4 regions of the Nocardia sp. NPDC004340 genome follow, and region 1 is predicted to be linked to each of the others. Evidence: riboswitches for the same ligand, from Rfam matches in the RefSeq annotation. Region 1 holds a riboswitch; each other region holds the start of a gene.
What was found. A riboswitch is a leader RNA that binds a small molecule or an ion and turns the genes downstream of it on or off. The one in region 1 is predicted to bind S-adenosylmethionine.
Positions count from the first base shown of each region.

Region 1 (7,273 bases):
TGTGTGAGGTCACGATGATGCATCACGGAATCGGCCTCGACCGCTTCAACGCGCTCCCCCGCCATCGCGCGATTCATGCCCTGTACGAATGCTGCTGCAATGTCACCTGGGCGCAGAAGATCGCCGACGGCCGCCCCTACCCCGGCCACGCCGCGTTGCAGACCGCGGCGGCCGCGGAACTGCGCGCCATGTCCGCCGTCGATCTGGAACGGGTCTTCGATTCCTGTGCGCACCAGCCGGTTTCGGAGCGCACCGTGGAGGAGCTCGCCCCGATCGTGTCCAACCGCCTGACCACGATGCTGGGCCCCGAGGAGGGCTACCCCGACTACTGATCCCCCCGCACATCCACCGCAATCGCTCTACCCTGGTTGCCATGCGCAGGTCCCTGCCACCGGTCGCGTCGAAGGTTTCCGACACCTTGATCGCGCGCGGCCATCACGGGGTGATCATCACCCAGCCCACACCCACCCCCACCGCGCGCGATGCGGCCGACGCGGTCGGCGTCACCATCGGGGCCATCACCAAATCCCTGGTGTTCCTGCTCGACGACGACCCCGTACTGCTGCTCGTCTCCGGCGCGCACCAGGTGCATCTGGCGCGCACCGGGCAACGTCTGGAGGGCACGCTCAGCCGGGCGCCCGCGGCCATGGTCCAGGAGGTGACCGGGCAGCCCATAGGCGGCGTCGCGCCGCTCGGGCACCCCACCAACCTGCCCACCTTCGTCGACAACGCGCTGGCCCAGTACCAGGAGCTGTGGGCGGCGGGCGGGCATCCGAACACCCTGTTCCGCACGACCTTCGGCGAGCTGTGCCGAATCACCGCGGGCCTGGCCATCGACGTGGACTGACCGCCGTCGACGGGGTTTTCCGCCGGCGTGGAATACCTGGGCCCGCGACCACGTAGGTTCTTGACGTGACCGATTCTCCGACGCCCGGCGCCGAGTTACACGTGCCCGACGACCTGAGCGGCATCACCGCGCAGCAGTTCCGTGCCGCCATGCGGCACTATCCGGCCGGCGTCACCATCGTCACGCTGAACTCCGCGCAGGGTCCGGTCGGATTCACCGCGACCTCGTTCGCCTCACTGTCGGCGCAGCCGCCGCTCATCTCGTTCAATATCGCCGAGACCTCCTCCAGCATCGAGGCCATGCTCGGGGCCGAATCGGTGGTGGTGCACTTCCTGGGCGAACATCAGAAGCATCTGGCGCAGCGGTTCAGCCGGTCCGCCGAGGAGCGCTTCACCGACAAGTCCTTGTGGGCCACGCTCGGCTCCGGCGAACCGGTCCTGCACGGCACCCCGATCTGGGTGCGCGCGACCGTGCACCAGCTGATCCCCGTCGGCGATCACACGCTGGTGATCGGACTGGTCACGCAGGTGCACGACAACACCGAGAGCTCGCCCGCGGCCGGCCCGCTGGTGTACTACAACGGCGCCTATCACCGCGCCGAGATCGCCGACTGACCTCAGGCCGCCGAGGCCGCGGTGCCGATACCCAGCGCCGCCAGGATGGCCGCGCTCGCCTGTTCCAGCCGGGCCCGGATCCGCGGCCGCTTCAACAGCGTGACCGCGCGGGCGGCGGCCACCGCGAGCAGGATCATCTCGATCGCCGCGATGCTGGATTCGATGGCGCCGAGGGTGAGCGTGTTCAGGAAGGTCACCTCGGTCAGGAACTGCGGCAGCACCGCGAGGTAGAACAACCCCACCTTCGGGTTGAAAACACAGGACAGCAATCCGGCAGCGAACGCCGAGCGCATCGACGCGGGCGTGCCCTGCGCGACCGTCACCTCCGGCTCGGCCTCCGCGTTCCGTGCGCGCCGATGCTCGACCAGCGCCCGAATCCCCAGGTACAGCAGGTAGATTCCGCCGATCACCTTCAGCGTGCGATACGCGGTCGCCGACTGTTCCAGCAACGCTGCCACTCCGGCCGCCACCACCGTCGCCCAGACGATCCCGCCGAACGCCGAGCCCACCGCCGCCGCGATCCCGGGTCGCGGTCCGGCCATCGAGAATCGCAGCACCAGAAAGGTATCGGGACCCGGTGTGAGCGCCAGCAGCACGCACAACCCCGCGAAACTCAACAGCAGCGGAAGACTCATGCCCTCCATGGCAACCCATCGCGGCGACGCGACGCAAGGGTGATATCGCTGACCCTGCCCCCGACGAGCAGGGCCAACGGTGCGCCCCCGAGCACGGCGAAGGCCGCCGCCCCCGCCTGGTGGACGGAGCGCGACGGCCTCTGGTGACGGTGTTCTAGTTCCGCGCGCCGAACTCCGCACCGAGTTCACGGAACAGATCGGTGTTCATCGTGAACGCCAGTCGCGCCTCGTCGAGCACGCGATCGACTTCGGGACCTTCGAGGGGAAGCTGGTCCAGGGCCTCGCGGTACTCGCGCTTGAACGCGGCCGGATTGGTGATCTCGTCGAAGACGTAGAAGCGCACGCCGTCGCCCTTCTTGGGCAGGTCCCACAGCTTCTCGGCGGTGCCGCGGATGACCTGGCCGCCGGAGAGATCACCCAGGTAGCGGGTGTAGTGGTGGACGACGTACCCGGCCGGCCACTCCTGCGCGCACTCTTCGATGCGGGCGGCGTAGGCGGCGGTGGCCGGCAGCGGCTGCAGCTCGTCGCGCCAGTTCGCGCCGCCCAGGTGGGCCAGGTCGGTCTCGAGCGCGGCCAGGCGCGCCAGTTCCGGCTTCACGAACGGGCCCGCGACGGAGTCGGATGCCAGTGTGGCGGAATGCTTTTCGAGGGCCTCGTAGACGAACCAGAGCTGGCCGGTGTAGCGGAGGAAGGCCTCGACGCCGAGCTGGCCGGTGAGCAGGTCACGCATGAACGTGGAGTGCTCGGCCTCGTTGTGCTGCTGCTCGGTCGCGGTGCGAATGAGCGTCGAGAACGGGGCGGCGGCGGTGTCCGTGTCCAACATGGTCGGGCTCCTCGTGGTCAACTCCGGGGGCACCACTTTGGCTACCCTAACTTCCTCATCGACCCTACGCCCCAGCAACGATCGCGCGATTCGAACTTTGCGGCCCACCCACTCCAACTTTCGGATGATTTTTCCGATTCGCCGGTGCCGTTGGTCACAGGTTCTCAGCGGGCCTGGAGGTCGTGTGCGGTCCGCCGCAGCGCCACCGCGGCCCGGGCGAAGTAGTCGAAGAGCACCAAGCCCCTCGGCCGCGGCGGCGAACGGTCCCCGGCCTCGAACGCTGCGTCTCCGCCGTGAAGATCTGACCCGGCAGGCCGGGCCGGGCAGGGTTGACAAGCCCGCGACGCGTCTGCCAATCTCGCACTCAGGTCATGAGTACCAGCGCTAAGCCCCGGCTAGCTGGTCGGCAACCCTCCACCGCGGCGGGGTGCTCCGGGTGACGACCGGGCCGTCGCCCGACCGGGCGCGGCAAGCGCGGACTCACGATCGATTCCTGTTTTCCGATCGCGTGTCCCCTGAATCCGATGGGATTTGTGATGACCGCTTTCGCCGACCAGACCTGTGCTCCCCTCGCCACCGTGTCCGGCTGTGACCTCCGGGTTCCGCTGGTCCAGGGCGGGACCACGGGCTACGCCAACTTCGACTACGCCGCCAGCGCGCCCGCGTTGCGGCAGGTCACCGACCGGGTCGCCGACCTGCTGCCGTTCTACGCCAGCGTGCACCGCGGCGCCGGATACGCCTCCCGCGTCTCCACCGACTGCTACGAATCGGCCCGCGGCTCCGTCGCCCGCTTCCTCAACGCCGCCGACGACCAGGTGGTGGTCTTCACCCGCAACACCACCGACTCGCTGAACCTGCTGGCCGCGTGCGTGCCCGGCGACACCGTGGTGCTGGATGTCGAACACCACGCCAACTTCCTGCCCTGGACCCGGCACGGCCGCCGCGTGGTGCCGGTCGCCGACACCATCGAGGAGACCATCCAGCGACTGGTCGCCGAACTGTGCTCGAAACCCGCTGCGCTGCTGGCGGTTACCGGCGCTTCCAATGTGACCGGCGAACTGCTGCCGCTGGAACGGCTGGCCTGGATCGCGCACCAGTGCGGCACCCGCATCCTGGTCGACGCCGCCCAGCTGGCCCCGCACCGACGGATCGACCTGCGCACCACCGGCATCGACTACCTGGCCTTCTCCGGGCACAAGGCGTACGCGCCGTTCGGCGCCGGCGTCCTGGTCGGCCGCCGGGACTGGCTCGACGCCGCCGAGCCGTACCTGGCGGGCGGCGGCGCGGTGCGCTCGGTCACCGCCGACAGCGTGGAGTGGGCGCCCGCGCCGCAGCGCCACGAGGCCGGTTCCCCGAACGTGCTCGGGGTGGCCGCCCTGGCCGCCGCCTGCGACGCGCTCGCCGACCTGGACGAGACCACCGTCGTCGAGCACGAGCAGTACCTCACCCACCGGCTGCGCTACGGGCTGAAAACCGTTCCGGGCGTGAACTTCCTGCGCGTGTGGCGCGACAGCACCGACGCCGTCGGCATCGTCGCGTTCACGGTCGACGGCTTCGAGCCCGGCCAGGTGGCCGCGTACCTCTCCGCCGAACACGGGATCGGTGTGCGCGACGGACGGTTCTGCGCGCACCCGCTGCTGTCGCGGCTCGGGGTGGACGCGGCGCTGCGCGCCAGCATCGGACTCGGCACCACCGCCGCCGACGTGGACCGCCTCATCGACGCCGTCGCCACCCTGGTCGAGCACGGTCCGAGCTGGGATTACGCCCGCACCGACGGCCACTGGAACCCGATCCCGGAAACCCGGCCCTTCGGCGGTTCCGCGGACGGCGGAGCACCCTGCGGATTCTGAGTCGCGCGGAGCGGGTCAGGGCACCATGTAGCGAGCCGCGAGCTCCTCGACGAAAGGGTCGTCCTCGCTGACGGCTTCGAGCAGGTCCAGATCGTTCTGGACCGATACCTGCCGGGTGTCCTGCCGCTCCGGATCGGGCGGTCCGTCCTCGTCGAGCTGGCGGATCAGCTTGTTCCGAACCCGCTCCTTCAGCGATTCGCTCATAGCAAGAGCATCCTCCGCCTAGACGGGTGCGATCCACGTACCCCACGGCGTGTTCCGGACGACCGTGAACACGACGAGGAAGGCCACCGCGATCCACATCGCCGACCTGGGCAGAATCCGCGGTAGTCGCGGCGGCGTCGCCCGGCCCCGCCAGGCGCGCACCAGCCAGGTGCCCCACCAGGCGAGGAAGCCGAGCGTCAACGGCAACAGCAGCACATTGCTGTGGATGGCGTCGAGGAACCGGCCATCGGTCAGATTGTGCAGGCCGCGCAGGCCGCCGCAGCCGGGACACCAGTACCCGGTCAGTTCGTAGAACGGGCAGAACCCGTAGGCCCCCTGCACGTGCGGGTCCCGGAAGTGCAGCAGCGCCAGGCCGCCGGCGACGGCCGCGCCGCTCAGCAGCGGGAGTCCGACGCCGAGCCGTCGCGGGCGCGTCGGCCCTGGTTCGGCTCCCGCCGTCGGTACTGCTGCCGTGGTGTCCACGAGAATCAACGGTAGCCGGGCCGCCGCCCACCTGCCAGGTCGCGCCGAACTTCGCACCCCGGTCGCGCTGGGTCACATCCGATTGTGTTGCGGCCTCAGCGGATCGGGGCGCGTTCCACGACCGGGGCGGTGAGCGCGCCCGCGAGCATGTCCACGATTTCTCCCCAGGCATCCACATCCCCCGCGGCGACCTTGCCCGCCTCGACCGCGCGTTCGTGATCGGCGAGCAGCGCGAACAGCACGGTCGGCAGCGCGCGCAACCGCCGCAGCCGCAAGCGTTTCGGCAGGTCGGCGAGTTCCCGATCGAGCTGCTGCATGATCACGCGGACCGAGGTGCGCTGGGCGGAGGCCAGATTCGCGGCATCGGTGACGGCTCGATGGGTGTGGATTTGTTCGAGGAAGCGCGCGTAATGGTGGATCCCGTGCCGGTCCCCCAGTTCGAGCATGGGGATGACCAGTGCTTCGAGCAGGTCGTGAACGCTGGTCACGCCGGTGCCGGCCTGTTCGGCCAGCAATTCGAGGCGCCGGATCTCCAGGGTGGCGAGCCGGTGTTCGACCACCGCCTCGATGAGCCCGTCGCGGGAGCCGAAGTGGTACTGGACCGCGGAGTTGTTGCGCTGTTCGGCGGCCGCGGCGATATCGCGCAGCGGCACCGCCGGTCCGCGCTCGGCGATCAGCTGTTCCGCCGCCAGGATGATGCGCTCGCGCGCCCCCGTGACTGCCATTCGAGTACCGCCACCCTCCTTGTCCACAGTCTGCACTGTAGCCGTTCACCTGGGGATAAAGAACTTGTCCTTGACGGTTAAGAACTAATGCTTAAAAGTGTCGAGTGACTGTCGTCACCCTCGAAGGACTGAATTAGCGATGATCCTGGACACCTTCCGACTGGACGGCCGCGTCGCCGTCGTGACCGGCGCGGGCCGCGGCATCGGCGCCGCCACCGCCCTAGCGCTCGCCGAAGCCGGTGCGGACGTGGCCATCTCGGCCCGCACCGCCGCCCAGCTCGACGAGGTCGCCGGCAAGATCCGCGCGCTGGGCCGCCGGTGCGTCACCGTCCCCGCGGACCTGTCGGACCTCTCGGCCGTCACCGCGCTGGCCGAGACCGCCGCCGCCGAACTGGGCGGCATCGACATCGTGGTCAACAATGTCGGCGGCACCATGCCGAACACCTTCCTCACCAGCACCCCCGAGTTCCTGGAGGAGGCGTTCCGGTTCAACGTGTCGACCGCGCACGCCCTCACCCAGGCCGCGGTGCCGTACATGCTGAAGCGCGGCGGCGGCTCGGTCGTGAGCATCTCCTCGCGCATGGGCATCAGCGCGGGCCGCGGCTTCCTGGCCTACGGCACCGCCAAGGCCGCGCTCGCGCACTGGACCAAGCTGGCCGCCGCCGACCTGTCCCCGCGTATCCGGGTGAATGCCATCGCGGTCGGCTCGGTGCTCACCTCGGCACTGGAAGTCGTTGCGCAGCAACCGGAGATCAAGCAGCAGATGGAGGACGCCACCCCGCTGCACCGCCTCGGCGAGCCGTGGGAGATCGCCGCCGCCATCGTCTACCTGAGCTCCCGCGCGGGCGGCTACATCACCGGCAAGGTGCTCGAGGTGGACGGCGGCATCGACGCCCCCAACCTGGCCCTCCCCATCCCCGACCTGTAATCCGCCGCGCCCCAGGAGTTTTCCATGACCTACCGCGTAGTCCAGTGGAGCACAGGCAATGTCGGCCGCCGCGCCCTGCGCTCCATCATCAACCGCCCCGAACTCGAACTGGTCGGCGTCTGGGTGTCCAGCGTCGAGAAGGCCGGCAAGGATGCCGGTGAACT
Region 1 covers NZ_JBSGDW010000001.1:801,241-808,513, forward strand. The annotation lists gene ACWEOI_RS03465 (2-oxo-4-hydroxy-4-carboxy-5-ureidoimidazoline decarboxylase) at 18-332, shown strand; gene ACWEOI_RS03470 (YbaK/EbsC family protein) at 374-847, shown strand; gene ACWEOI_RS03475 (flavin reductase) at 997-1,461, shown strand; gene ACWEOI_RS03480 (LysE family transporter) at 1,464-2,096, opposite strand; gene ACWEOI_RS03485 (biliverdin-producing heme oxygenase) at 2,251-2,919, opposite strand; SAM riboswitch class IV at 3,287-3,400, shown strand; gene ACWEOI_RS03490 (aminotransferase class V-fold PLP-dependent enzyme) at 3,456-4,769, shown strand; gene ACWEOI_RS03495 (hypothetical protein) at 4,785-4,973, opposite strand; gene ACWEOI_RS03500 (DUF2752 domain-containing protein) at 4,992-5,456, opposite strand; gene ACWEOI_RS03505 (TetR family transcriptional regulator) at 5,552-6,181, opposite strand; gene ACWEOI_RS03510 (SDR family oxidoreductase) at 6,321-7,109, shown strand; gene ACWEOI_RS03515 (NAD(P)H-dependent amine dehydrogenase family protein) at 7,134-7,273, shown strand, end outside.

Region 2 (7,273 bases), 790 kb from region 1:
TCGCAGTGTTTGGCGACATCGTGATAGCGCATGACGATCTCGCTGATCGCCGCGTCCGGGTCCGCGTGCACCTGCTCGTAGGTGACGCCGATCGCCTGGTCGTAGTCGACGTCGGCGGTCGAATACTCGAGCAGCAGCTCGAGGATGTAGTCCCGGGCGGTGGCGGACCGGGTGATCGGCCGGAACACGCCCACCCGCGGGGTAGTGGCCGCCAAGGCCTGGAGTACGCCGAGCGCGACCGTCGACTTTCCGGTGTCGCCCTCGGGGGACGCGATGTACACACTGGAGACCGGTGTGGCAGCCATGGCCGAAAGCCTACCGACCGTTATGCGCCCTTTTCCGCAGGGACGGGCATGCGGGTTCGATGCCCGTCCCCGATGGAGATCACCCTCACATCCAGTTACGTCTCGCCCACCCAGTGTTCGGGGCGCGTCTCGTTCTGGACTGAGTGGAGCGGAGGAGCGAAGCGGAGGAGCGGAGGGAGGGAAGAACGAGACCTCCAGCGCCCCGAACCCGCCTGTAGCGAAGCGGAAGGCAATTAGACACCGAGCGCGCGGAGTCGGGGAGCGAGGTCGCGCTCGAACAGGTCGAGGAAGCGGCGCTGGTCGTGGCCCGGGGCGTGGAAGACCAGGTGGTTCAGGCCCGCGTCGAGGTAGGGCTTGATCTGCTCGACGGCCTGATCCGGGTCGCTGGCCACGATCCAGCGCTTGGCGATCTGCTCGATCGGCAGCGCGTCGGCGGCGGCCTCCATCTCCATCGGGTCGGTGATGGAGTGCTTCTGCTCCGCGGTCAGGGACAGCGGGGCCCAGAAGCGCGTGTTCTCCAGCACCAGAGCGGGATCGGTGTCGTAGGAGATCTTGATCTCGATCATGCGGTCGATGTCGTCGACCGAACGGCCCGCCTTGGCCGCGCCCTCCGCGACGGCCGGCATCAGCTTCTCGGTGTAGAGGTCCATGCCCTTGCCCGAGGTGCAGATGAAACCGTCACCCGCGCGCCCCGCGTACCGGGCCACCAGCGGGCCGCCCGCCGCGATGTACACCGGGATGCCGCCCTTGGGCACGTCGTAGATGGAGGCGCCGACGGTCTTGTAGTACTGGCCGTCGAAGTCCACACGCTCGCCGGTCCACAGCGCGCGCATCAGCTCCACCGACTCGCGCAGCCGGGCGAACCGCTCCTTGAACTCCGGCCACTCGCCCTGGAAACCGGTCGCGATCTCGTTGAGCGCCTCACCCGAGCCGACACCCAGCATGATGCGATCCGGGTACAGGCAGCCCAGCGTGGCGAACGCCTGCGCGATCACCGCCGGGTTGTAGCGGAAGGTCGGGGTCAGCACCGAGGTGCCGAGCTGAATCCGATTGGTGCGCTCCCCCACCGCGGCCAGGAAGGCCAGCGAGAACGGGGCGTGCCCGCCATTGTGCCGCCACGGCTGGAAATGGTCGGAGACCGTGGCGCTGTCGAGGCCGTGCTCCTCCGCCGCCACCGCGAGCTCCACCAGCTCACGCGGGCCGAACTGTTCGGCGGACGCCTTGTAACCGAGCTTGAGGTCCTTCACCTGGGCACTCCTGTCGCCATGCTGCGCTCGCGCCGGTCGGCGCGAACGGCCTCCTTCGCACACTAGTCAGCACCGGAAGACGGTGCGGCAGCGGTCACACCGCAGGAATATATGAGCTTTCGATCCGCGGATAGCGGAGAATATGCGCGTGACCAACGCGAGCCGAGAACCGATCCTCTCCTACCTGACCGATATGGACGGCGTCCTGGTCCACGAGAACCACCTGGTGCCCGGAGCCGACGAGTTCCTCGCCGAACTGCGCGACAACCAGATCCCGTTCCTGGTGCTCACCAACAACAGCATCTACACCGCGCGCGACCTGCAGGCCCGGCTCCAGCACACCGGCCTCGACATCCCCGTCGAATCCATCTGGACCTCCGCCCTGGCCACCGCCACCTTCCTGAAGGACCAGCGGCCCGACGGCACCGCCTACGTGGTCGGCGAATCGGGGCTCACCACCGCGCTGCACGAAATCGGTTACGTCCTCACCGATTCCAACCCCGACTACGTGGTGCTCGGCGAAACCCGCACCTATTCGTTCGAGGCCATCACCACCGCCATCCGCCTGATCGCGGCGGGAGCCCGCTTCATCGCCACCAACCCCGACGCCACCGGGCCCTCGCGCGAGGGCATCCTCCCGGCCACCGGCTCGGTCGCGGCCCTGATCACCCAGGCCACCGGTAAGAAGCCGTACTACGTGGGCAAGCCCAACCCGCTGATGATGCGCTCAGCGCTGCGTCGGCTGGGCGCGCACTCGCAGTCCACCGTCATGATCGGGGATCGCATGGACACCGACGTCATCTCCGGTCTGGAGGCGGGCATGCGGACCATCCTGGTCACCACCGGCATCTCCACGCCCGCCATGGTCGAGCAGTTCCCGTACCGCCCGACCGCCATCCTGCCATCGGTCGCCTCGCTGGTCGGCAAGACCAAGGACCCGTTCGCGCTGTAGTCAGGCGGCGCCCGTCGCGTCGTCCTCGAGTGCGTCGAGGGCGGCCGACAGGGTCGTCAGCGCGTCCACGACCCGCTCCAGCTCATCCCTGCCCAGTTGCGCGACAAGGCGTTTCGCCATCGCCGCGTGCTGCGGGTCGATCGCGCGGACCGCGTCGTGACCGGACTCGGTGATGGCCACCAGCTTGGCGCGCCGATGCGCCGGATTCGGCTGGTACTCGACGAATCCCTTGCCCTCCAGCACATCCGCGATGCGCTGCACGCTCTGCCGGGTGATGCCCATCTCGCGGGCGATGCCCGCCACCGGCAACGGCCGGTGCAGGATCGCGCCCAGTACCTGCCACCACGCCACCGTGATCCCGGACGGCCTCGCCAATTCCTCGGCGATGCCGAGGAATTGGCCGTTCAGCTTGAACGACGTGACCGCCGCCGTCGCGAACAGTTCCTGCCCGGTGCGCGTCACCGCGCGGCCGCCCGCTGCTGCTCGTACTCGTAGAGCGTGTAGAAGCCCGCGGGATCGTTGTTTCCGTACAGCTTGTACCAGGCCTCCAGCACGTGCGGCTCGAAAATGTCCAGGCGAGCAAGGATCTCGCGCGCGAACTCGACCGGGCTGGTGCCGGACGCCGTGATCACGTCGCCACCGGTGACGGCGGGCGTCTGGACGAAGTGCTCACCGCCCGCGTAGCCGCTGTAGGCCAGGTATTCGGCGGCATTGCTGGTGTGCGGCCGATCGTCGAGCAGCCCCTCCTGCGCCAGCGCGAAGGTGCCACCGCAGATCGCCGCCACCGGGATCCCGGCCGTCACGAACTCGCGGGCCTTGCGGGCGAAAGCGGCGGGGGCCTCGGGATGAAGCTCGGTCTCCAGGCCCGGCAGGATCAGCATGGCACTGTCGCCCGGCTTCAGATCGTCGAGGACGACGTCCGGCAGGACGCGCATGCCACCCATCGAGGTGATCGGTTCGGCGCTGACGGCGACCGTCTTGACCTGCCATGTTCCCGGGTCACGGTGCCAGAGTGCGCGATTGATGTGTGCGGTCGCGTGGCCGACCTCCCAGTCCGAGAAGGTGTCGTAGACGGCCATGTGCACTGTTTTCATCATGACAGCATGCTGTCATTTTTGACAGCATGCTGTCAAGATCATTCGGGTCCATGAACGACGAAGGGCCGGAACCCCATGGGTTCCGGCCCTGTCGACTACTCGTCGGCTCAGCTCAACGCGTGATCCAGATCGTTGAGCAGATCCTCCACGTCCTCCAGACCGATGGAGACGCGCAGCACGCCATCGGTAATGCCCACGGCCGCACGGCCTTCCGGCCCCATCGCCCGGTGGGTGGTGGTGGCCGGGTGGGTGATCAGCGTCTTCGCGTCACCGAGGTTGTTGGAGATGTCGATGATCCGCAGCCGGTTCAGCACCTCGAACGCGCGCTTCTTGGCCTCGTTGTCGCCGGCCTTCAGCTCGAAGGTGATCACCGTGCCGCCGCCCGACATCTGGCGCTTGGCCAGCTCGAACTGCGGATGCGAGGACAGGAACGGGTACTTCACCCACGCCACCGCCGGATGCGACTCCAGGAACTGGGCGATCTTCAACGCCGAGTCCACCGACTGGCGCAGGCGCAGCGGCATCGTCTCCAGACCCTTGAGCAGGGTCCAGGCATTGAACGGGCTCAGCGCCGGACCGGTGTGGCGCATCAGGTTCTTCACCGGGCCGTCGATGTACTCCCGCGGACCCAGGATCGCGCCGCCGAGCACCCGGCCCTGGCCGTCGATGTGCTTGGTGCCCGAGTAGACGGTGATGTCCGCGCCCAGATCGAAGCCGCGCTGCAGCAGCGGGGTGGCGAAGACGTTGTCCAGCACCACCTTCGCGCCCGCCGCGTGCGCCAGATCCGAGACCGCGCGCACATCGGTGAGAGTCTGCATCGGGTTCGAGGGGGTCTCGAAGAAGACGGCCTGGGTGGGGACGGACAGCGCCTGCCCCCACTGGTTCAGGTCCTCGCCGTCGACGAACACCGTCTCCACGCCCCAGCGCGGCAGGATCTCGTTGGCCACCACGAAGCAGGAGCCGAACAGGCTGCGCGCCGCGACCAGCCGGTCACCGGCGGACAGCAGCGCGCCCAGCGCGGTGAACACCGCCGACATGCCCGACGCGGTCGCGAAACAGGCTTCCGCGCCGTCGATCAGGCGCAGCCGCTCCTCGAACATGGCGACCGTCGGGTTGCCGTAGCGCGAGTACACGAAGTGCTCGATATCGCCGGTGAAGGAGGCCTCGGCCGCCTCGGCGCTCTCGTAGACGAAACCCGAATTGAGGAACAGCGCCTCGGAGGTCTCGTCGAAGCCGGAGCGCCGGGTGCCGCCGCGGACCGCCTGGGTGGCGGGGCCGACGCCCTCGGGGAGCGGTTTCTCGAAAGAGCCGCCGGTGATCATGACTGCCTCCACGGAAGTCCGTCGGCGCGCCAGCCGGTGCTGCCGCGGTGGCCTTGGCCGTCGAGCGCACCCTCGAAGCCGTCGACCACATTGAACGAGGGGGTGATGCCGAGTGTGGTGGCGGCGGTGGCCGCGCCGATCGAACGCTGGCCGGAGCGACAGATGAAGATGACGGGCGCGTCCGAGTCCGGGGTCCGGTGGGCCAGCGACTGCTTCAGCAGGTCGGTGAACCGGGCGTTGGGGGTACCGGTGACGTCGACCCACTCGATCAGCGCGGTCGGACGGCCGATGCCGCCGGTGTCGGGCACGCCGACGAACCGCCACTCGGCCTCGGTGCGCACGTCCACCAGGACCGCATCGGGGTTGTCGCGCAACAACTCCCACGCCTGCTTGGGCGTGATGTCACCTGCGTAGCTCACTTGTACCTCCTGAGAATCCGCACTTGCCGCACCGCTGTCCGATGCGAGGCCAGGTCGTCACCCGGAGCACCCCACCGCGGAGGAGGGTTGCCGACCAGCCAGCCGGGGCTTGGCGCTGGTACTCATGACCTGGGATTGAGATTGCCGAAGAACCGTCCCCACTGTCAAACCCCAGTGAGGTATTCGGCCGTTGTCACGAATTACAGACCAACCAGCGGGAATTCTCCTTGGCGAAGTGCCACGTCGACGTCGTCGGCGCCCCGGCGACGGTGAACGTGACCTGCGCGGTGGCCTGGTCGCCCGTGACGGACGCGTCGGTCAGCTTGTCGAAGGCGATCGAGCCGCCGGTCGCGGTGGCCGCCTTCAGCGGCGAGGCGTTCTCGTCGAATCCCTTGCAGGACAGCACCGGGTCGTACTTCCCGGAGTCGTTGCGGGCCATCACGAACTTGGTCGCCGCCAGCGAGAGCCGATCGGAATCTGTGACATTCTTCTCAACCGGCGACACGACCGACGCGATCACGATTCCCAGGATCACCACCGCGATGATTCCCGCCGCCACCAGGAACGGCCACATGCTGCGGGTCTCGTTCTGGTCGATCCGGATCGGGGTCTCCTCGGCGTCGCTCATGGGTAGATCATGCCTGGTCCCCTTGTGCGGGCCGCCGCGTGCCATCGATAGAATCAGCAGAATTTCCCGCCCCAGCGCGGGAATAGCAAGACTACGCAGCAACGCTGCAGCGTCGGGGGCCAACGGAGGCCGCCGAGGCCAGAGCGTCAACTTAGCCTAAGCTAAGAGCGACGGCTGAGTTTTGACGGCAAGTTAGTTTCGACCCAAAGGGTGCGCGGAAGAATGACCGAACAGAGTGCAGCGACCCGCCCGCTACGCATTGCGATCGTGGGCGCAGGACCGGCCGGCATCTACGCCGCCGACGCGTTGATGAAGTCCGACGCGGACGTGAGCATCGATCTCTACGAGCGCATGCCCGCGCCCTTCGGCCTGATCCGCTACGGCGTGGCGCCGGACCACCCGCGCATCAAGGGCATCATCACCGCGCTGCACAAGGTGCTCGACAAGCCGCAGGTCCGCCTGCTGGGCAATATCGACTACGGCGTCGACATCACCCTCGAGGACCTGCAGCAGTTCTACGACGCGGTCATCTTCTCCACCGGCGCCAACGCCGACCGCGCGCTGGGCGTCCCGGGCATCGACCTGGACGGCTCCTACGGCGCCGCGGACTTCGTGTCCTGGTACGACGGCCACCCCGACGTCGCCCGCACCTGGCCGCTGGAGGCGGAGAAGGTCGCCGTCCTCGGCGTCGGCAACGTCGCCCTCGACGTGGCGCGCGTGCTCGCCAAGACCGGCGACGAGCTGCTGCCGACCGAGATCCCGCCGAACGTCTACGAGGGCCTCCAGGCCAACAAGGCGCTCGAGGTGCACGTGTTCGGCCGCCGCGGTCCCGCGCAGGCCAAGTTCACCCCGCTCGAGCTGCGCGAGCTCGACCACTCGCCGACCATCGAGGTCATCGTCGACCCCGAGGACATCGACTACGACGAGGGCTCCGAGGCCGCGCGCCGGCACTCCAAGCAGGTCGACATGATCTGCAACACCCTCGAGCAGTGGGCCATCCGCGACGTCGGCGACCGCCCGCACAAGCTGTTCCTGCACTTCTTCGAGAACCCCTCGGAGATCCTGGGCGAGGACGGCAAGGTCGTGGGCCTGCGCACCGAGCGCACCCAGCTCGACGGCACCGGAAACTGCAAGGGCACCGGCGAATTCAAGGACTGGGACATCCAGGCCGTGTACCGCGCGGTAGGCTACCTGTCGCAGAACATCCCGGCCCTGCCCTTCGACGACCAGGCCGGCACCGTGCCCAACGAGGCCGGTCGCGTGATCGTCGACGAGAACGCCGACGGCGCGGCTCGCTACATGC
Region 2 covers NZ_JBSGDW010000001.1:1,592,947-1,600,219, reverse strand. The annotation lists gene pta (phosphate acetyltransferase) at 1-305, opposite strand, end outside; gene fgd (glucose-6-phosphate dehydrogenase (coenzyme-F420)) at 539-1,552, opposite strand; gene ACWEOI_RS07055 (HAD-IIA family hydrolase) at 1,746-2,504, shown strand; gene ACWEOI_RS07050 (MarR family transcriptional regulator) at 2,505-2,966, opposite strand; gene ACWEOI_RS07045 (DJ-1/PfpI family protein) at 2,963-3,601, opposite strand; gene ACWEOI_RS07040 (O-succinylhomoserine sulfhydrylase) at 3,709-4,923, opposite strand; gene ACWEOI_RS07035 (rhodanese-like domain-containing protein) at 4,920-5,342, opposite strand; SAM riboswitch class IV at 5,357-5,472, opposite strand; gene ACWEOI_RS07030 (Rv0361 family membrane protein) at 5,536-5,970, opposite strand; gene ACWEOI_RS07025 (FAD-dependent oxidoreductase) at 6,193-7,273, shown strand, end outside.
Region 2: linked by a shared signal. The riboswitch ahead of ACWEOI_RS07035 (rhodanese-like domain-containing protein) and the one ahead of ACWEOI_RS03490 (aminotransferase class V-fold PLP-dependent enzyme) in region 1 are both predicted to bind S-adenosylmethionine.

Region 3 (7,273 bases), 720 kb from region 1:
GGGCACTACCGATGTGACCGTCGCCGCGAGGTCGGTGGAATGTGAACGGGTCGAGCCTGATTCCGCGGCGACCGGCTCGGCGGGCGTGGGCAGGGTGAGGGCCGGGTCGTGCGCGAGGATGGCGGCTTCCAGCTCGCGCACGGGCGGGCTGGGGTCGATGCCGAATTCGGTGTTGAGGGTGGCACGGAGGTCACGCAGGGTGGCGAGAGCGTCGAGCTGGCGGCCCTGGCGGTAGTGCGCGAGGGCCAGCAGCCGGACGGCGGCCTCCCGTTCGGGGTGTTCGTCGACCAGGCGGCGCAGGGCCGCGACGGCCTCCTCCGGGCGGCCCAGGGCGAGGGCGGCATCGGCCCGCTGTTCCACGGCGGTCCAGCGCCTATCGGTGAGGCGGGCGATATCGGCGGCACTCCAGGCCGCGTCGGCGTAGGCGGCATACGCGGGACCCCGCCACAGCGCCAGCGCGGAATCGAGGAGGCGGTGGCGGGCGGCCGGATCGGATTCGGTGGCGGCGGTGGACACCAGGTGGTCGAAATGCCAGACGTCCACGGCCGAAACCGGCAGGCGCAGCGCGTATCCGGGGGTCTGCGACACGAGCACACCCGCGGGCGCGCGCGGCGGCCGATCCGGCTCCAAGGACCGCCGCAGATACGAGATGTGCGCCTGCAACGCTCCCGAGGCCTTCGGCGGCGGCTCCCCCTGCCACAGATCCTCGATGAGCCGATCCGCCGAAACCACCTCGCCCCCGGCCGAAACCAGGCGCGCCAGCACCGCCCCCTGCCTCGGCCCGCGCAAAGGGGCGGGCCGACCATCCACCGTCACCCGTAGTGCGCCCAGCACTTCCACGAAAACCACGGGTGATACATCGCCTGCGACAGCCGGACCGTAACCGCCGCGGCGAGCCTCACGATCGGAGCGCGCGCACTCCGGCCAGCGCGAGCACCAGTCCGACCCCGATCGTCCCCGGAATGATCCACCAGCCCTCCGCCCCCGGAAGCCCTTCGGCCCCGGCCATCGCGAGCACCGCGACGATCAGCACCACCGCGCCCACCCGGCCGAGCAGCGGACGCGGGGCGGCGAGCGCACACCCGGCCAGCAGCAGGAAACCCACCAGGAAGGCGGCGGCGAGCGGCCCGTTGACCGGGAGCGCGGCCTCCTCGATGGCGGTTTGCTCGTGGTGCGACAGCCGCGAGGCGACATAGACCTCGTGATACGCGCCGATCGGGATCGCGACCGTGAGCCCGACGAACAGCAGGACCCGGGCGGCCGCGGAAACCTTTGCGGGCCAACCCTTCCCATCGCGCCAGGCGGTGAGCAGCACCGGCAGGCCGACCGCCATCAGCACCGCGCCCGTGCCGAAGGTCAGGTGGGCGGCGGCCCAGGTGGCGGACTGTTCGGCCGCCTCGGAGTGTTCCAGCGGGTGCAGGGCATTGCCCACGGCGAACAGCACGCCCCCGGCGATCAGCGCGCCCGCGCGCAGCCGGAGGTCGGGATCAGTCGCGGTGGGCACTTTCGTCATCGTCATGGTCGTACTGTCGGCCGGGGCAATGCACCGCGACTTGCCGCCGACTTGCGGCCGAAACGACGCGTGCCCGCCGCGAGACTCGCGGCGGGCACGGTGCGGAATCACCGGCGGTGGCTCACACGCCCACGTGCACGGCGTGCTCGTCACCCTCGAGCAGGTTCTGCGGCTTGTCCCGGACCATGAACGCCGCGATCGGAACGCACAGCGCGAAGAAGATCGCGCCGATCAGGAACGCCACGTTGTAGGAGTGGATCGAGGCCCGCTCCATCACGTGGTCGACGGTCACGTTGTTGCGCACGTACCGCTCGGCCACCTGGACCGAGATGGTGGTCAGCAGCGCGGTGCCGATGGAACCACCCACCTGCTGGGCGGCGTTCAGCAGCGCGCTGGCCACGCCCGAATCCTCGGCGTCGACCTGGTGCAGCGCGGTGGTCTGCATGGACACGAACAGCGCACCCATGCCCAGGGCGATCAGGATCATGGCGGGCAGCAGGGCGGTCGCGTAGCTGTCGCCGTACTCCAGCCGCGACAGCCACACCAGGCCCGCCGCGCCCAGCACCGAGCCCGCCAGCATGAGCGGCCGCGGCCCGATCTTCGGTAGCACCGCCGAGGCGATACCCGCCGACACCACGATGCCCGCCGGGAACGGCAGGAACGCCACACCCGTCTTCAGCGCCGAGTAGTGCTCCACGATCTGCAGGTAGAAGCTCAGGTTCAGGAACATGGCGAACATGGCGATCGGCACCAGCAGCGCGATCAGATACGACCCGCCGCGGTTGATCTCACCCGGAATACGCAGCGGCAGGAGCGGATTCGCGGTCCGGGCCTCGATGGCCACGAACGCCGCCAGCAGCGCCACACCCACCACGAACAGGGCCAGCGTGGTGGAGGCGGTCCAGCCGTCGGAGGCCGCGCGGCTGAAGCCGTACACGATGGAGATCAGGCCGAGGGTGACGGTGACCGCGCCGGGCAGGTCGTAGCCGCCGGTGCGGGGTGCGGGCACATCCTTGACCACGAAGGCGAACGCGCCGGCCAGGGCGAGCAGCGCGACCGGGGTGTTCACCAGCAGCGACCAGCGCCAGTTCGCGTACTCGACGAGAGCGCCACCGGCGATCAGGCCGAGCGCGGCGCCCGCCGCCGACACACCGGCGAACACGCCGAAGGCCCGGGCCCGTTCCTTGGCCTCGGTGAAGGTCACCGACACCAGCGACAACGCCGCCGGGGCCAGCAGCGCGCCGAACGCGCCCTGCAGCGCGCGGCCCGCGAAGAGTTCGGCCTGGTTCTGGGCGAGACCGGCCAGCGCGGAGGCCGCGGCGAAGCCGATCAGGCCGACCATGAGGATCCGGCGGCGGCCCAGGTAGTCGGCGAGGCGGCCGCCGAGCAGCAGCAGACCGCCGAAGATCAGGGTGTACGCGGTGAAGATCCACTGCTTGTCACCGTCGCTGATGTGCAGATCCTGCTGCGCGAACGGCATGGCGATGGTGACGATCGTTGCGTCCAGGACCACCATCAGCTGTGCCATGGCGATTACGCCGAGCGCCCACCAACGCCTGGAATCTTGTGCGGGACTTGCTTTTTCGTCTGTACCGAGAGCGTCCGTCGCTACGGTCATGAGCCTCTCCTCTGGAGTTCGAAGGCAGCTCCACCATAGTGACCCCCACCGACAATTGGCGTCAAGGGAAAAATGTCGCAGCGCGACAGTTGTCATACTGGGACAGGAAAACGCAGGAAGGACCTACGATGGAGGGATGTCGGAGTTGTCAAGTCACATCGGTGTGATCTCGCGTCACCGCCCCGGCCTGCGTGAACGCAAGAAGCAGCAGACCAGGACCCGGATCATCGACGTCGCCCTGCGGTTGTGCGGCGAACAGGGCTTCGACGCCACCACCGTCGAGCAGATCGCCGACGCCGCCGACGTCTCCCCGCGCACCGTGAACCGGTACTTCGACAGCAAGGAGGCGATCGTCATCGCCCCCATCGAGGGCTGGGGACAGGCCCTCGCCGATCAGCTGCGCGCCCAGCCCGTCACCGGCGACGAGATGGAAGCGCTGCTCGGCGCGTTCCTCGCGGTCGTGGAGCAGATCATCGACTCCGACGCGCCCGTGCCGTTCCGCTGGTTCCAGCAGATGCAGCGCATCACCCGCGACAGCGTCGCCGTGCGCGCGCTCAGCATGGAATCGGCCGACACCAAGACCCGGGCCATGTCCGAGGTGCTGGCCGAACGCCTGGGACTGCCCGAGGACCACCTGACCGTGCGGCTCATCGCCACCACCTGGCACGGCATCGTGCGGGTCGGCATGGAATGCGAGTTCGAGGACAGCGACGAGTTCCCGGACTGCACCACCGTCACCACCGCCCGCATGCTCGCCGACAGCGTCCAGGCGGCATTCGACGAATTCCGGCGGGTCTGTTGTGGTGCGACAACGCTATTTCCCCCCGTAAACGGGGGAAATACCACCGAGAATGCGACAAACCCCACTGCGTAGATCGGGCCGGACGGCCGCTAGAATCCCGCATTAGGTCAAGAGCATCAGCGTTAAGGCCCCGGCTTGCTGATCGGCAACCCTCCAGCTGCGGTGGGGTGCTCCGGGTGCAGACCGGGCGTTCGAGGGCCGAACGCAAGCGCAACTAGGAGGTCTACCGAAATGTGTTGTTGTCGAAGCCCATTCGCTTCTCGATAACGTCAAACTTCCGCCATTCGGCGACCTTGTTTTTGGAGCAGAACACATGAGTGACTCGACCGCGCCCGCGGCCGTCCCCGCTGACGGCACCCTGGATCCGGCCAACTGGTCCTTCGAGACCAAGCAGATTCACGCCGGCCAGGCTCCCGATTCCGCCACCGGAGCCCGCGCCCTGCCCATCTACCAGACCACGTCCTACGCGTTCCGCGACACCGACCACGCCGCCGCGCTGTTCGGACTCGCCGAGCCGGGCAATATCTACACCCGCATCATGAACCCCACCCAGGACGCGGTGGAACAGCGCATCGCCGCCCTCGAGGGTGGTGTTGCCGCGCTGCTGCTGGCCTCCGGACAGGCCGCGGAGACCTACGCGATCCTGAATCTCGCCGAGGCCGGGGACCACATCGTGGCCAGCCCGCACCTGTACGGCGGCACCTACAACCTGCTGCACTACTCGCTGCCCAAGCTGGGCATCCAGGTCAGCTTCGTCGAGGACCCGGACGACCTCGAGCAGTGGCGTGCGGCGGTGCGACCCAACACCAAGGCGTTCTACGGCGAGACCGTCGCCAACCCGAGCAGCTCGGTCCTCGACATTCCGGGCATCGCCGAGGTCGCGCACGCCGCCGGGGTGCCGCTCATCGTGGACAACACCGTCGCCACCCCGTACCTGATCCAGCCGCTGGCGCTGGGCGCGGACATCGTGGTGCACTCGGCCACCAAGTACCTGGGCGGACACGGTTCCGCGGTCGCGGGCGTGATCGTCGACGGCGGCTCCTTCGACTGGACGGTGAAGAACGAGGCGGGCGAGTCCCGCTTCCCCGGCTTCACCACCCCCGACCCGAGCTACCACGGCGCGGTCTTCGCCGACCTCGGCGCTCCGGCCTACGCGCTCAAGGCCCGCGTGCAGCTGCTGCGCGACCTGGGCGCGGCGGTGTCGCCGTTCAACGCGTTCCTCATCGCGCAGGGTCTCGAGACGCTGAGCCTGCGCATCGAGCGGCACGTGGCCAACGCGCAGGCGGTGGCCGAGTTCCTCGCCGGGCAGCCCGGTGTCGAGAAGGTCTACTACGCCGGACTTCCCAGTTCGCCGTGGTTCGAGCGGGGCAAACAGCTGGCACCGAAGGGCGTGGGCGCCATCGTGTCCTTCGAGCTGGCCGGCGGAGTCGACGCGGGCAAGAAGTTCGTGGAGGCGCTGGTGCTCCATAGCCATGTCGCTAACATCGGGGATGTGCGCTCGCTCGTCATCCACCCGGCATCCACCACGCATTCCCAGCTGACCCCGGCCGAGCAGCTGGCCTCCGGCGTCACGCCTGGTCTGGTGCGGTTGGCCGTGGGCATCGAGGGCATCGGCGACATCCTGGCGGATCTGCGCGCCGGACTGACGGCGGCGGCAAGTTGACCGTGAACATCGAATCGCGAACGTCCCGGCACGCGGCGGAGCTGTTGCTGCCGCCGCCCGACGGGACGCTCGGGAGCATCGCCATCGGCGATGTGGAACTCGAGAACGGGGCCGTGATCCCCGACGCCACGCTGGCCGTCCAGCGGTGGGGCGAACTATCGGCGAACGCGGACAACGTGGTGCTCGTGGAGCACGCGCTGACCGGCGACTCGCACGTGGTCGGCCCCGCCGACGTGCACCACAACCAGGCCGGCTGGTGGGACGGCATCGTCGGCCCCGGCGCGCCCGTGGACACCCGCGAATGGTGTGTCATCGCGACCAATGTGCTCGGCGGCTGCAAGGGCAGTACCGGCCCGGCCTCGCTGGCCCCGGACGGGAAGCCGTGGGGCACCCGGTTTCCCGCGCTGTCCATCCGCGACCAGGTGACCGCCGAGGCCAAGCTCTTCGACCTGCTCGGCATCGACCGCCTGGCCGCCGTGATCGGCGGCTCCATGGGCGGCATGCGGGTGCTGGAGTGGATGATCGGCCGGCCCGAACGGGTCGGCGCGGCCCTGGTGCTGGCGGTCGGCGCGCGCGCCACCGCCGACCAGATCGGCACCCAGACCACCCAGATCGCCGCCATCAAGGCCGATCCGGACTGGCAGGGCGGCGACTACCACGGCACCGGGCGCGCGCCCATGACCGGCATGGGCATCGCCCGCCGCATCGCGCACCTGACCTACCGCACCGAGGGCGAGCTCGACCACCGCTTCGAGAACCACGGCCAGGGCGACGAGGATCCGCGCGCGGGCGGCCGCTACGCGGTGCAGAGCTACCTGGAGTACCAGGCGGACAAGCTGATCGCGCGTTTCGATCCGGCCACCTATGTGCTGCTCACCGAGGCCATGAACCGCTACGACGTAGGTCGCGGCCGCGGCGGCGTCGCGGCGGCGCTGGCCTCGACGCCGGTGCCGTGCGTGATCGGCGGGGTGGACTCGGACCGGCTCTACCCGCTGCGCACCCAGCAGGAGCTGGCCGATCTGCTGCCCGGTTCCAAGGGGCTCGAGGTCATCCACTCCAAGGACGGGCACGACGGGTTCCTGACCGAGACCGAGGCGGTCGGCAAACTCATGCTGGAGACCATGGAACTGGCCCGCGCCCAGCGCGTGTCGGGTCACTGAGCCGACGCTGCCCGAACGGCGGCGCCACCGCTGCCATCGCGCCGGTGTCGCCGCTGCCCGAATAGGGTGTCGCCGCTGCCCGAATGCCGTATGTCCGCTGCCCGGCCGCTGCCACAGCCGACGGCACGTTACGCGACGTATCGGGCCTGTTTCCAGTGAATTGTCCTGACGCGCTTTCGGTTTCGCGCGCATGACGCCTCCGTAACCGGTGTTCCGGAATACGTGTGCAGCGGGCATATCAGCCGTAATGTATTCGGCATGACCGCCGCATTCGATGACATGGATCTCCGCGATCTCGTCGATCTGCTCTCCGAGGACGAGCAGCGTGAACTCCGCCCGGCCATACTCCGTGTCCTGCACAGACTCCCGGACCAGGAAGTGCTGCGACGCGAACTCGGCCGCCGCATAACCTCGTTCTAGCTATCCCCCAGCGCCGCCGGTTCGCACCGGCGGCAGAACAACTCGCTCATCTTTTCCAGCGCCGCGACTCCGGTCGCGGCCCCGGCCCCGCGCCCCG
Region 3 covers NZ_JBSGDW010000001.1:82,908-90,180, forward strand. The annotation lists gene ACWEOI_RS00395 (BTAD domain-containing putative transcriptional regulator) at 1-849, opposite strand, end outside; gene ACWEOI_RS00400 (hypothetical protein) at 899-1,519, opposite strand; gene ACWEOI_RS00405 (MFS transporter) at 1,635-3,041, opposite strand; gene ACWEOI_RS00410 (TetR/AcrR family transcriptional regulator) at 3,268-4,005, shown strand; SAM riboswitch class IV at 4,039-4,150, shown strand; gene ACWEOI_RS00415 (bifunctional o-acetylhomoserine/o-acetylserine sulfhydrylase) at 4,247-5,596, shown strand; gene metX (homoserine O-acetyltransferase MetX) at 5,593-6,756, shown strand; gene ACWEOI_RS00425 (hypothetical protein) at 7,015-7,176, shown strand.
Region 3: linked by a shared signal. The riboswitch ahead of ACWEOI_RS00415 (bifunctional o-acetylhomoserine/o-acetylserine sulfhydrylase) and the one ahead of ACWEOI_RS03490 (aminotransferase class V-fold PLP-dependent enzyme) in region 1 are both predicted to bind S-adenosylmethionine.

Region 4 (7,273 bases), on a different contig from region 1:
GGCGATCCACTTCGGGCATCTGTCGATGTGAAGCCCGACGTGAAAAATGAGGCGACACAAGGGGTGTCGGGTGGATACGGTCGCAGCATGATTTCTTTGCCGACTCGGTGTCGGCTGCGCGGCCGTATCGAGTAGCCCGGGAGCGGTGTCTCCGTCCGGGGGAATCGCGCTGTTCTTTTCCTGATCAGCACGAAGGACTGAAGACCGTGCGTACCAATGTTTCTCGACCCGACCTGGCCGTTGTTCGCAATCTGGGGATTCTCGCGCATGTGGATGCGGGGAAGACCACGGTGACCGAGCGGATGCTGTTCCTCACCGGGAGCATCCACAAGCGCGGCGAGGTGCACGACGGGACGACCGTCACCGATTTCGATCCGCAGGAGCGGGATCGGGGGATCACCATCTTCGCGGCGGCCGTGAGCTGTGAGTGGGCCGGGCACCGGTTCACTGTCATCGATACGCCGGGGCACGTGGACTTCTCTGATGAGGTCGAGCGGTCCCTGCGGGTGCTGGACGGCGCGGTCGCGGTGTTCGACGCCGTGGCCGGAGTCGAGCCGCAGAGCGAGTCGGTGTGGCGGCGGGCGGACCGGTACGGGGTCCCTCGGATCGCGTTCGTCAACAAGATGGATCGGGCCGGGGCGGACCTGACGGCCGCGGTGGCCTCGATTCGGGAACGGCTGCATCCGGTTCCGTTGCTCGTGCAGCTGCCGGTGTACTCCGGTGAGGTGTTCACCGGCGTGGTGGACCTGGTCGGGCTGCGTGCGCTCACGTGGGAGCACGGGTTCGCGGAGACGGCGATCCCGGACCACCTGGCGGATGCGGTGGCGCAGGCCCGCAAGGCGTTGGAAGAGGCCGTGGCCGAGCGGAGTTCGGCGGCGCTCGAGGAGTTCGTCGAGCGCTCCGCGCTGTCCGCGGGCGCCTTGGCCGCCGCGCTGCGGGAGCTGACGCTCTCCGGTGAGGTGGTGCCGGTGCTGTGCGGTGCGGCGTACCGCGATATCGGTATCGAGCCGCTGCTCGACGCCGTGGCCGCCTACCTGCCGTCGCCGCTGGATCGGCCGGCGGTGGGCGACGGTGCGCGGGCCGCGGATCCGGCGGAACCACTGGCGGCGTTGGCGTTCAAGGTGCATGCCACGTCGACCGGCAGGCTGACGTTCGTCCGCGTCTACTCGGGTGTCCTCCGCAAGGGTGACACCGTGCTGGACGCGGGCAGCGGTCGGCGCGAGCGGGTTTCGCGCATCCTGCGGGTGCAGGCGGACCGGCACGCGGAGGTGGAGTCCGCGCCCGCGGGCGACATCGTCGCGCTGGTCGGCCCGAAGGCCGTGCGGGTCGGCGCGACCCTGTGTGCTCCGGAGGCCCCGGTGCTGCTGGAGCCGCCGGCTCCGACCGAGCCGGTGGTGTCGGTGGCAGTGGAGGCGCGGACCGGCGCCGAGGCCGAGAAGCTGGCGGTGGCGCTGGCCCGGCTGGCTGAGGAGGATCCGTCGCTGACGGTGCGGACCGATCCGGAGTCGGGGCAGACGCTGCTGGCAGGGCTGGGCGAGCTGCACCTGGAGGTCGTGGTGGAGAAGCTGCGCCGCGACCGCGGGCTGAGCGTGACGGTCGGCCGGCCGCAGGTGGCGTACCGGGAGACCGTGGTGCGCGGCGTGCGGGGCTTCACCTACCGGCACGCCAAGCAGGACGGCGGTTCGGGGCAGTGGGCGCACATCGTGTTCGACGTGCGGCCGCTGCGCGAATCCGAGCCCGGCGCCACGGGTTTCGAATTCGAGTCCACGGTGGTGGGCGGCCGGGTGCCGGCGGAGTTCGTGCGCGCGGTCGAGGCCGGGTGCCGGGACGCCCTGGCGGAGGGCCCGCTGGCGGGTCATCCGGTGACGGGTCTGCGGGTCACGCTCACCGACGGCGCGACGCACTCCAAGGATTCGTCGGACCTGGCGTTCCGCACCGCGGGCCGCCTGGGGCTGCGGGAAGCCTTGCGCGCCAGTGCCATGGCGGTACTGGAACCGCTGGTGGAGCTCACCGCCACGGTGCCGGAGGACCATGTCGGCGCGGTGCTCGGTGATCTCGCCGCCCGGCGGGGCCGGGTGACGGGGTCGGTGACCCGGACCGGCACGGTGGTCGTGACGGCCACGGTCCCGCTGGCCGAATTGTTCGGCTACGCAACGCGTTTGCGGAGCCGGACGCAGGGCCGGGGCACGTTCACGACGCGCCCGCTGGGTTACGCGCCGGTCCCATAGCGGTCGGACGCCCGGTGGCGGCGGCACATGGTGTCGCCGTCATCGGGCCCATCCATCGGTCGCGGGTCGCCGACCGGGGTTGATTGTTGTCGCGACGACGGTTACTGTTGTTGCAACAACATATTTCCCCGATATTGGAGACGACGATGATGTACTCGTTCACCGAAGAGGCCGTGATCACCGGCGACCTGGACCGCGTCTGGGCGGTCGCCACCGATGTCGACCGCTGGTCGGAATGGGACCCGCACGAGGAGAAGTCCCGTATCGACGGTGAGTTCGCGGCCGGGACCAAGGGCTGGGTGAAGCCGAAGGGCGCGCCGGCCGGGCCGTTCACTATCGTGGCCGTGGAGCCGGGACAGTCGTGGACCAGTGAGGCGGGCATCCCGTTCGGGAAGCTGCGCGGTCACCGCACCTACGTCCCGCTCGGCGACGGCCGGGTGCGGGTGGCCGAGCACGTCGAGGTGCACGGGCCGATGGGCCCGCTGTTCAAGCTCGTCTGGGAGAAGGGCATGCGCGCGGACATGCCGCTGACCTTCGCCGCATTGGAACAGGAGGCACGACGGCGTGGCTGAACCACGGGGACCGCTCATGAGTCCGGGCTTCTGGCTGCATCACGCCGCCCTGGAGTGGCGGGCGACGCTGGAACGCAATCTGCGTCCGCTCGGGCTCACGCCGACCCAGTTCAATCTGCTGGCCTCGGCGGGCTGGCTGGGCCGGTCGGGTGAGCTGCCGACCCAGCAGCAGGTGGCGGACATGTCGGGCGCGGATCGGATGATGGCGTCCAAGGTGATTCGCGGTCTGGAGGAGCGGGGGCTGCTGGCGCGACGGGCCGACCCCGTCGACGCCCGCGCGCTGCGGGTCGAGATCACGGCCGAGGGCAGGGAATTGGCGAGCCGGGCGGTGCGGATCGCCGTCGACACCGACGAGCAGCTCTTCGGCGGCGACGGCGATGTGCTGCGCGAGCAGCTGAAACCCATTGCCGCGCACCGGCTGCCCGGCTGACCGGAGGGACGCCCGGTCGGGTGTCGATCAGGCTTTGACCAGGATGGCCCGGGTGTAGAGCAGGCTGAACCCCTGCCGTTGCACGTTCTGCTGCGATTTCGATCCGGGCTGGGTGGTCACCACCGCGATATCGCAGCCCGCCGCGCTCGCCTCGGCCAGGCGTACCGACAGCAGTGAGGATTGGACGCCGTGCCGCCGGTGGGCGGGATCGGTGGCCGCGCCGGTGAGCTGGGCGACGCCGCGGGCCAGCCGCAGGCTCGCGCCTCCGGCCACCCGGCCGTCACGCCGGGCCAGGAACCGCCGCACCCCGGCCGCGCCGGTGAGGTCGCGCATGGCGTTGGCGATGATCTCGGCGGGGAATTCCTCGTGCGAGGCGACGCCCTGGGTGTCGGGGTGGGCGAAGCCGTCCGCGACGACGTCGAGCCAGGCGTCGAATTCGTCGGCGCCGCTGGGCGTCACCTCGACGCCGGACGCGACGTCCGCGGTCAGCGCGGCGCCGAGTTCGCGGCCGAGCACGTTCTCGAACGACACCAGCCGGTACCCGCGTCCGGTGAGCAGTTCCCCGACGCCGGGGTCGCCGAGTTGGGAGACCTCGGCCTGCACGGGCGTCTTGCGGGCCGCGAACAGCCGCTCGATCTCGTCGAGTTCGGCCTCGTCGGGTATCCCCGCGAAGCCGAGCCCGGCGATCTTGTTCAGCGGTGATCCGTCCTCGGCGAAGGACGCGACCCCGCCCGCGAGGGGGATCACGAAGCCGGTGTCCGGTCCGAGCCGGGCCGCGGCGGCCGCGCTGCCCTTGGCGATCAGTTCGGTTTCGACGCCCTCGATGCGGGCGGCGAGGTCGGTTCCACAGAACAGCGTTCCCTGATCGCTCGGCATGGTCCGAGCTTAGGTGGCGGCCCTGCCGCGGGGCCTCCGATTTTCCGCGGCCCGTAGGGTTCGGGATGTGGCTGGTGACCTGGTGGTCGGATTCGACCTGGATATGACGCTGATCGATTCGCGGCCGGGGATCGCCGCGGTGTGGGACGCGGTGGCCGCCAGGACCGGGGTGGCGATCGATTCGGAGCTGGTGGTGTCGCGGCTGGGTCCGCCGCTGGCGCACGAGGCGGCGCAGTGGTTCCCGGAGCACGAGGTGCCGGGTGTGGTGGCCATGTACCGGGAGATGTACCCGGAGTTGGCGGTGCACGCGTCGGATCATCTGCCCGGTGTGGTGGACGCGCTGGCCGCGGTGCACGAGGCCGGGGGCCGGGTGCTGGTGATCACCGCGAAGAACGGGCCGCACGCGCAGCTGCATCTGGATCATCTGGGGCTGGCGGTCGACGAACTGGTCGGCGGGGCCTGGGCGGAGGAGAAGGGGGAGGTGCTGCTCGAGCGCGGCGCCTCGATCTATGTGGGTGATCATCTCGGTGACGTGCGCGCGGCCAAGGTGGCGGACGCGACCTCGGTGGCGGTGACGACCGGACCGTACGCGGCCGAGGAGTTGTCGGCGGCCGGCGCGGACGTGGTGCTGCGGGACCTGACCGAGTTCCGGGCCTGGCTGACCGCGCATCTGACATAGGGGTGAGCGGCGGCATCGGCGGGGGGCGATGCGGCCGCGGGGGCAATTCGCGGGGGTGACAGGGGATTTCCCGGCGGCGGGGCCGGGCGGTGTTTGGCATCAGGGTGATTCGAACGGTGTCGGCCGCCGGTTGTCACGGCTACCTTTCTGGACACGGTCACGAGTATCAGCGTTTTTCGAGCCCCGGCTCGCTGATCGGCAACCCTCGCGTGGGCGGTGGGGTGCCCCGGGTGACGACCAGGCGCTGCCCGACCGGGTGGCGCAAGCGCCAGGACCGCGCATTCCTCTGTCGTGGTCGTGTCCCCCTGCCCGGCCGTGTGCCGGTGCGCGAATGTAGAGGTTGCAATGAGCAGGATCTTGTCCCGGTCGCGTGGTTTCCGGGTGGCGGTGGGTGTCGGGGCGGCGGCGTTGGTCGCGAGTCTGGCGGCGGCCTGCGGTAGCGAATCGTCCGGAAGCAGTTCGGACACCGTGTATTTCGGGGTGTCGGGGCCGAAGACGGGCAATTCCGCCGAGTACGGGCGGCTCTGGCAGCAGGGGTTCGACCTGGCGCTCGACGAGATCAATGCCGCGGGCGGGATCAATGGCAAGAAGGTGGCGCTGAAGTGGGAGGATTCGCAGTCGGATCCGAAGCAGACGGTGCCGATCGCGACCAAGTTCGTGGGTGATCAGTCGATCATCGCGGAGCTGGGCGATTTCTCGTCGCCCGCGTCGATCGCGGCGTCGCCGGTGTACAACCGGGGCAAGCTGGTGCAGTACGGGTTCACCAACTCCGCGGTGGATTTCACCAAGGCGGGGGACTATTCGTGGAGTCCGTCCATCACGTTGGACGTGTACCAGGAGCGCAATGCCGAGTGGGTGCGCTCCAAGGCGAAGAAGGTCTCGGTCGTCTACCTCGAAACCGACTGGGGTAAGCAGGCTTTCAAGTACTTCGAGCAGTTCGCCAAGGAGAAGGGCATCGAGATCGCCTATTCCTCGGCGATCCTGCCGGATTCGCAGGACTTCCGGCCGGTCCTGATCAAGGGCCGGGACGCCAACCCGGAGGCCTTCGTGCACCTGGGGTACGGACCGGACGGTGCGCTGGTGGTCAAGCAGCTGCGGGATGTCGGGTTCACCGGGCAATTCTTCGGCGGGCAGAACACGCCGCAGTTCATCGAGCTGGCGGGCGCCGCGGCCGAGGGCGACATCGTGAACGGTGTGTTCACGCCGTCGGATCCGAGCCCGAAGGTGCAGAACTTCGTCACCAAGTTCCGGGCCAAGTTCAATACCGACCCGGGCGATTTCAATGTGTACGCCTATGACGCGCTGAACGCGGTGGTGAAGGCCGCCAAGGCGGGCGGCGCGACCCGGGAGGGCGTGCTGAAGGGGCTGCGCGAGGTCAAGGACTTCGACGGAATCGGCTTGGGCACCTTCGCCTTCGATCAGCAGACGCGCCGTCCCAGCGGGGTGAAGCCGATCGAGCTGATTCTGCAGAACGGCAAGTTCGTACCGGTCGGAAGCAAGAAGTAGATGTTCGACACGCTCATCGCGGGTCTGGTCCACGGCAATGCGTACGCGCTGATCGCCGTGGGCATCACCCTGATCTTCGGGGTCAGCAATGTCATCAATTTCGCGCACGGCGCGATCTTCGCGTTCGGTTCGGTGCTGGGCTGGTGGCTGATCGCCCAGCACGGGGTGCCGTGGTGGGCCGCGCTGGTCGTGGTGGTGGCGGTGACGGCGCTGGTCGGTGTGGCCATCGACGTGCTGGCGGTGCGGCCGCTGCGCCGGGCCCCGGCCATCGCGGCGCTGCTGGCGACGGTGGCGGTGGGGCTCATCATCGAGAACGTGGTGGCCCTGGTGTTCGGGCCGGACACCCGGCCGTTCCCGCAGGTGTTGTCCACCAACAACTTCCAGGTGGGCGGGGTACGGTTCGGCACCTCCGACGTGGCCATGTTCGCCATCACCCTGCTGGTGATGGGCGGGCTGTGGGCGTTCCTGCGGTTCAGCCGGCACGGGCTGGCGATCCGCGCGACCGCGCAGGATCCGGATGCCGCCGCGCAGATGGGCATCGGGGTCGGGCGGGTGCAGTCGCTGGCCTTCGCCATCGCCTCCGGGCTGGGCGGGCTGGCCGGCATCTTCGTCGGCCTCTACAACTCGAACATCTCGCCCACCAGCGGCGGCGTGGTCGGCATGACCGGCTTCGTGGCGGCCACCATCGGCGGGCTCGGGTCGATTCCGGGCGCGGTGCTCGGCGGCTTCGTGCTCGGCCTGGTGGAGGCGTTCGGCATCTACTGGTTCGGGGACGGCTACCGGGATCTGATCACGTTCGGACTGCTGGTGATCTTCCTGGTGCTGCGGCCCGGCGGGCTGCTGGCCCGGCCGCCCGCCATCGAATCCGAGCCCATGACCGGGACGTTCCTCGGCGCGGGCCGGGAGTTGCGGGTGCGCTGGTGGCACGCGCTGCTGGCTTTCGGTGTTGCGGGCGTGGCGATTCCGTTGATCGCCGACGACT
Region 4 covers NZ_JBSGDW010000002.1:979,973-987,245, reverse strand. The annotation lists gene ACWEOI_RS11980 (YrdB family protein) at 1-31, shown strand, start outside; gene fusA (elongation factor G) at 207-2,228, shown strand; gene ACWEOI_RS11970 (SRPBCC family protein) at 2,375-2,800, shown strand; gene ACWEOI_RS11965 (MarR family winged helix-turn-helix transcriptional regulator) at 2,793-3,230, shown strand; gene ACWEOI_RS11960 (GNAT family N-acetyltransferase) at 3,258-4,085, opposite strand; gene ACWEOI_RS11955 (HAD family hydrolase) at 4,174-4,785, shown strand; SAM riboswitch class IV at 4,941-5,059, shown strand; gene ACWEOI_RS11950 (ABC transporter substrate-binding protein) at 5,131-6,291, shown strand; gene ACWEOI_RS11945 (ABC transporter permease subunit) at 6,292-7,273, shown strand, end outside.
Region 4: linked by a shared signal. The riboswitch ahead of ACWEOI_RS11950 (ABC transporter substrate-binding protein) and the one ahead of ACWEOI_RS03490 (aminotransferase class V-fold PLP-dependent enzyme) in region 1 are both predicted to bind S-adenosylmethionine.